DNA from 3 places in the Paenibacillus sp. Marseille-Q7038 genome. Region 3 is predicted to be linked to each of the others. Evidence: riboswitches for the same ligand, from Rfam matches in the RefSeq annotation. Region 3 holds a riboswitch; each other region holds the start of a gene.

Region 1 (2,200 bases), 220 kb from region 3:
GTTAAAGATAATTTGTTGAACCAAATCTGAGATTCTCCGGGAAACTTCAGACGCAGATCGTCAATAGCTACTGCTACTGACTGCTGAGTAACGTATGCTTTCTCCTGTGTCTGCAAAGCTTTGTCCTCCATCGGACCTGTTATAGAAGGACACATTAGTGCAGTGCCTCCATATCTTCTTTCGTCGTTTTTCTTAAAGATTTCGTTACCCCCGTTATTTCCAAAGCTTTATACAGTGAATAAGCAACAATACCAGCTAACAAAATACTTCCGGCTAATCTTAGCCCAATAAGCAACGCATAACTCCACGTTTGCAATGAATCGATATAACCATATCCAAAATCAAGGATTAGGGAGCCGGCCGCTGATCCGATAGCAGCAAGTGACGTAATCCATACATTTACTTTTCGATAGAAAAACAGCGCAAAAATAAGTTCAGCTCCGAGTCCTTGTACCGCGCCATAGATCAGCGTAGAGATCCCCCACTCACTTCCTAAAAATGCACTTACGGTCGATGCCGCAATCTCTGCTAGAAGGGCAACACCTGGTTTACGAATGACGAGAAAAGCAAAGGTCCCTGCCATAAACCACATGCCGTAAATCATTTGTTCCGCATGGAGTCCAAACGGTTTGACTAGATCATAAGTAGGTCCCCATATTTTATAAATGATCCCAAATACAACAGCAAGCACAATCGTAACTAGAATATCGGTTAATGTAAGTCCTTTGCGCCCTGACTCTGAACTACGGCCTTTTGTCTGCAACATGTACAATTCCTCCTTAGAATATCAAAAAAAGCCTCCCCAATTCGGGCAGGCCAGGTAAGGACGCATCTGTATTCGCATCTAAAAAACAAAGGGTACACTTGGTCGGCAGCAATGGCTTGGAGAGTTACCTCACATCATTTCGTTCAGCTGGCTGCTTCTGCATTCATGCATCACATTTGTTCCTACATACGATTCGCGATATTCGTTCTCTACGCTGGCATTACCCAGATCAGATCTACGGTCAGCGGCATAAGGCCGCTCTCTCAGCCTGACTTCATCAAGCTCCCGTTCGTGCTTTTTAAGTTAGTTACAATGTACATGAAATATGCTTAATTGGCAATTACTTCTACAAAGTCACCAAGATCTGCGCTCCGTCTGTTCTCTGTAGGTACTAGGAGTGAGTCCGGTATGTTTTTTAAACAGAGTATGAAAATACTGACTGCTGCTGACCCCTACATAGTCACATAGTTCGTATATAGGTATGTCTGTCTGCTGAAGCAGCATTTTGGCTTTTTCCATCCGAATCCCAGTCAGATATTCTGTCAGCGTCTGGGATGTGCTTATCTTAAATATTCGCTGTAGATATCCCGGATGAAGACGGACTTCCGCCGCTAAATCCTTAATTTGAATATTGCGATCATAATTCTGATGCATGTAGAGAATACATCGTTTGACATAACCTTCTGCACTCGGTTCTCTTGTCATTACCACTTCTTCGCGGAGCCTTGCAATACGTACAAACAGTTGTAAAAACAACAGATCCGTCATCGTATTTTTCTGTCCTACCGGTTGCCGGTCCAGCTCCAACACCAGACTTTTGAGCACATAATATACCTCTTCCGGATCGGAGAGGACCATGTACTCAAAAGGAGATTTCACAAAATCGGATAAGGCCTTTTCTTCTGCCAATAACGATTTCACTGACGAATCAAATGAAGTGTCTCCTTCTTCAAAACCAAACTCCACATTTAGCATCCGGCAGGCAACTTCCGGCTCTACGATGAGTCTATGCGAGACATCTGCGTCCAAAATAATAAACTCGCCTTTACGCAGCATGATCAATTCACGATGTCCATCCTTGCACTTCACATCAATGGTACATCCTCCTTGAATCACATACATAATCTCAGTCCAGCGATGTTCGTGGTAGGCCATCTCATAGTCTTTCCATTGCTTATAGTAGTAGGCATAGAAGTACGGGTTCCACGAGCCTTCTGACGGATGCATGCAGAAGAAACTGCCTGACATGTTAAAGCCCCCCTGTATTTCGAATCAGAATTATAGATTCAGAAGATGAAATACCACCAGGGGACCTTACGTCAGTCGTAGGGTTCTGAACTTCTCGATAACCTCAGATATTGAATTCATACTTAATGGCTTGCTTATATATTCATCCATGCCCAAAGACATGTACTTCTCCCGATCTCCTTTTAT
Region 2 (2,200 bases), 1.1 Mb from region 3:
AAATGTTCAAGCCCTGCTGCAAGCATCCCCGCTGCATGACCAGAAGCTCCATTCGCCTGATGAGCACCTTCAAGCTGTATTACGTCCATTCCGTCACATGACAAGTAATAAGCTATAGCGGATCCGATGACACCGCCTCCAATAACAAGCACTTCCGCATTCCGTTTGTTTTCCTGATCTAATCTGTTTAAAGTCAATTATCTTCCCCTCCATCCCTTGCCCGCTATTTGATATCCCCATACTTATCTAATTCTTTTCTATACCTATAGACAGCTTCCAGCGGATCTTCCGACTGTAATACTCCTGAAATTACGGCAATCCCACTTGCCCCCGCCCACATCAGTTCTTCAACCCGCGAAGGTGTAATTCCACCAATGGCGATCACAGGCAGGTTAATCACTTCACAAATCTCCTGAAGGGAAGCAAGTGTTCTGGGGGGCAGCCCTGGTTTACTATGAGAAGGGTACATATGTCCGTAAAAAACATAATCTGCTCCCTTTTTTTCAGCAATCTTCGCTTCTTCCAGTGAATGGACAGAGACACCAAGTCTTATAGCTCGTTTCGTTGATGCCTTAGGCTTCACTTCTTTTCTCACTTCTTTTCTGTGCAATGAAGTTTTCAAAGCGTGGCTTATTTCTTGCACTCCCACATGGAGAGCTCCTGTTTTGTAGGCAAGCGCAAGCTCTTGGTGACGGTTTAGGGTCAACTTATTCATAGGAATCTTTAGCTCTACCACATGTTGTACGATCTTCTCCATTTCTTCGTAACTACTTTCCTTCTTCCGAAGATGAAATGAAGTGATATACGGCCAAATCTCCACAAAATGGTTTAGTTCTACTAAATCATGACTCATCTGCTGAGAAGAAATCACATGAAATTCAATAGATTTTGTTGACAATTCTCTTTCTCCTCCATCCTGATGTGCCGAGAGTATGATTTAAAATGAACGCAAAAAAACCACTCCTCGTAAGGAGTGGTTTGGTTAGGCGGAATTGAAAATGAGCATTCGCTAAAGTGATATAAAGCAACAAGGAAGGATTTTCTCTCCCTCTTAGCATCAACTTAGCCATATACTGTATTCAATACGTCAAAACTCATACTAGCACAAGCTGCTAGCCCACTTCCCTACGCTGGTTCTAACCAGATCAGGTTCAAAGGGTCTGGAAATATATCCATCTCAGCCGACAAGCGGCCCCCCTAGTGATTCGTCGATATAAAGTTACGTTCAGATGCTCATTCTATCACAAATGAGAAAATTTGTAAAAGAGAGACTCATTAGCATATGACTACGCTTCTTGAGACCATTCCTCCACATTCCAAGTCTTAGTTACCCAATCTTCGTAGAAATCAGGTTCGTGAGATACAAGAATCACAGTACCTTTAAATTCTTTTAGCGCGCGTTTCAACTCTTCTTTAGCCACAACGTCTAAGTGATTCGTAGGCTCATCAAATAGAATCCAGTTCGTTTCGCGCATCATTAATTTACATAGCCGTACTTTAGCCTGTTCTCCACCGCTCAGCATATTTAGAGGTCTTGTGATGTGTTCATTTTTAAGACCGCAGCGAGCAAGATGTGCCCGTACTTCATGCTGATTCAGATGAGAGAACTCATTCCATACATCATCGATTGGTGTGATTTTCTCAGGACGAACTTCCTGTTCGAAATAAGAAGGGAACAAAAAGTCACCAAGGTACGTTTTACCGCTATATGCCGGAATTTTACCAAGAATTGTCTTAAGCAACGTTGATTTACCTACACCATTACAGCCGACAATAGCAATTTTTTCCCCACGCTCAATCGTCATCGTCATCTTCGGAAGGAGTGGGCGGTCATAACCAATTTCAAAATCGATTCCTTCAAATACCGTTTTACCACTGGCTCTAGCTTCTTTAAATCCGAATATAGGCTTCGCAGCTTCTTCTGGGCGATCAATTCGTTCTAGACGATCTAGTTGTTTCTCACGGCTCTTCGCTCGGCCTGACGTTGAATATCTCGCTTTATTACGCTGAATAAAGTCTTCCTGCTTCTTGATAAACTCCTGTTGTTTCTCATAAGCATCAATATGCTGATTCTTATTCACATCGGCCATATCAAGGAATTTTTCGTAATTCGCCGTATAACGTGTGAGCTTCGCGAATTCCAAATGGTAGATTACATTAACCACCTTGTTCATAAATTCCGTATCATGAGAAATAAGCA
Region 3 (2,200 bases):
GATCGTAAAATAGTCCACACCTTGTTCTGCCTGCTCAATCAGGGTATCCCGGTACACTTCCCAGCTTAGCTGATCTGCTTCTCCATTCACCTTTTCGAGCGCCTGATATAAAGGCACGGTTCCAATAGGAACAGGGGAGTTACGGATAATCCACTCCCGCGTGGTATGAATGTTACGGCCGGTTGATAAATCCATCACAGTGTCGGCGCCCCAGCGTACCGCCCACGTCATTTTCTCTACCTCTTCCTGAATAGAGGAAGAAACAGCGGAGTTACCAATGTTTGCATTGATTTTCACGAGAAAATTTCTTCCGATCATCATCGGCTCAGTTTCCGGATGATTAATATTGGACGGTAGAATCGCTCGTCCACTGGCAATTTCTTCGCGCACAAATTCAGGTTCCAGCCCTTCACGAATGGCAGCAAACTCCATCTCCGGAGTAACGATTCCCTGGCGGGCATAATGCAGCTGCGTCACATTCTGCCCCAATTTTGCTCGAAGCGGCCTTCTAGATTCTCCTGGAAAAACTTCAGCTTCTTGCAGAACACTTCGTTCCGACCGTAGTCCATTGTCCTCCGGTTTCACGGTCCGTCCTTCATAATACTCAACATCCCCGCGCTCCCTAATCCACTCATGCCGAAATGCAGGAAGTCCTTTCGTAATATCAGCTTCATAATCGGCATCCCCCATCGGTCCACTCGTATCATAGACACGAAAAGGTTCATTGATCTCTACCCCTTGCGGGGTATGTGTGGGACTCAGCTCTATCTCGCGTTCCGGAACAGCAAGATCAGGCCGAGATCCTTTCTTGTACACTTTACGGCTTGCAGGAAAAGGAATGTACATCGATTCACTCCCCATTCCTTCTGTAACATCCTCAGCTTTACTACGCTCGGTACTGGCTTGTTGCTGCAATTTCATCGTTTTCATCCTCCTTCAAAGTGGCTTACCGCCCCTGTCAAAGAATCACATGAACCTTTGCTGCAAAAGAAGTGTACGACAATAAAAAAAGCCGATTCCCTAGGGGAATCGGCTTCTATACAATAGTTTGTTCCTACTCTCTCCATATTTACACAGGCGAACTTCGGGGCAGTGTTATCACACGGCACCTGAAATCAAATAAGCTACCTATATTTGGATGGAATCGAATAAGCTCCTAATGTTATCGCCAATTACTTCCCTACGCTGGTATGATCCAGATCAGGTGCAAAGAGTCCGGTATCTTGCGACACCATCTCAGCCCGGCCTTTCGGGCTCCCCTAGTAAGTTGATATTACGTTGTAATGATAGATCACTGCCGCTCTTTTAAAGAACGGTCTCTATTAGGTTATCTCATAAAAATAAGAAATACAACCTATTATTTACAAATTCCAGCATGAGCACTCTTGAGCCCTGCTATTATCTCAACATAAGCCCCATCTGAGCTGCTGCTTTAACAAGCACAGGTCCATATTCATGCAGTGTTTCCTGAGATAATCTGCTGACAGGTCCCGAGACGGATAAAGCCGCTGCCACATTCCCTTTACGGTCAAAGATCGGGGCAGAAACGGCAGCTGCTCCCGGCTCTCTTTCTTCATAACTTGTAGCAAAACCCAAAGCTTTAATCTCTTGGAGCTGCGCTAAATAGGTTTCTTTGTCAAAAGGAATCTGAGGATCAAACTCCCTGATTAATTGTTCCTGCTCTTCCATTGGAGCAAAAGCGACAAGTACTTTGCTCGAGGCTCCTACAGACAAAGGAAGTCTGACTCCTACAGGAGCGACTCGGCGAATCGCCTGGTTGCTCTGCACAGCTTGAACACGAATACGTTCGCTGCCATCTCTTAAATATAAACTAACGGTCTCTCCTAGATTATCGCGCAACTGCTCCATTGCAGGAAGCAACAGCACGGCGGGATCATCACTCTGCGACATATGCGCAGCGAGTTCCCATATCCGAATCCCCAGCCGATATTTCTCGGTAGCAGGATTACGGATAACAAACCCTCTCTCCTCCAGAGTCGACAACAGTCGATGCACCGTACTTTTATGTAATCCAATCTTACTGGATATTTCGGTTAGCCCAAGGTCCGTCTGACCTGTAAAAGTGAGCAGAATATCGAGTGCCCGTTCGACCGCTCGAACTGTTGATTTGCGATCCTGATCTTCCATGGGATCCATGCTCCTTTCATGTTTCATCACGTGAAACCTGGTTACATAAATT

What was found. Region 3 has a riboswitch for thiamine pyrophosphate ahead of thiC (phosphomethylpyrimidine synthase ThiC). Riboswitches for the same ligand answer to the same signal wherever they lie in the genome.
Region 1: linked by a shared signal. The riboswitch ahead of ACWPWY_RS15135 (ECF transporter S component) and the one ahead of thiC (phosphomethylpyrimidine synthase ThiC) in region 3 are both predicted to bind thiamine pyrophosphate.
Region 2: linked by a shared signal. The riboswitch ahead of ACWPWY_RS10780 (thiamine phosphate synthase) and the one ahead of thiC (phosphomethylpyrimidine synthase ThiC) in region 3 are both predicted to bind thiamine pyrophosphate.

Annotation. Positions count from the first base shown of each region.
Region 1 covers NZ_CBCOOM010000001.1:3,179,166-3,181,365, forward strand. The annotation lists gene ACWPWY_RS15130 (ABC transporter ATP-binding protein) at 1-131, opposite strand, end outside; gene ACWPWY_RS15135 (ECF transporter S component) at 155-766, opposite strand; TPP riboswitch at 956-1,065, opposite strand; gene ACWPWY_RS15140 (AraC family transcriptional regulator) at 1,121-2,014, opposite strand; gene ACWPWY_RS15145 (PAS domain S-box protein) at 2,081-2,200, opposite strand, start outside.
Region 2 covers NZ_CBCOOM010000001.1:2,279,930-2,282,129, forward strand. The annotation lists gene thiO (glycine oxidase ThiO) at 1-197, opposite strand, end outside; gene ACWPWY_RS10780 (thiamine phosphate synthase) at 224-898, opposite strand; TPP riboswitch at 1,106-1,209, opposite strand; gene ACWPWY_RS10785 (ABC-F family ATP-binding cassette domain-containing protein) at 1,287-2,200, opposite strand, start outside.
Region 3 covers NZ_CBCOOM010000001.1:3,401,808-3,404,007, forward strand. The annotation lists gene thiC (phosphomethylpyrimidine synthase ThiC) at 1-861, opposite strand, end outside; TPP riboswitch at 1,161-1,271, opposite strand; gene ACWPWY_RS16150 (IclR family transcriptional regulator) at 1,399-2,148, opposite strand.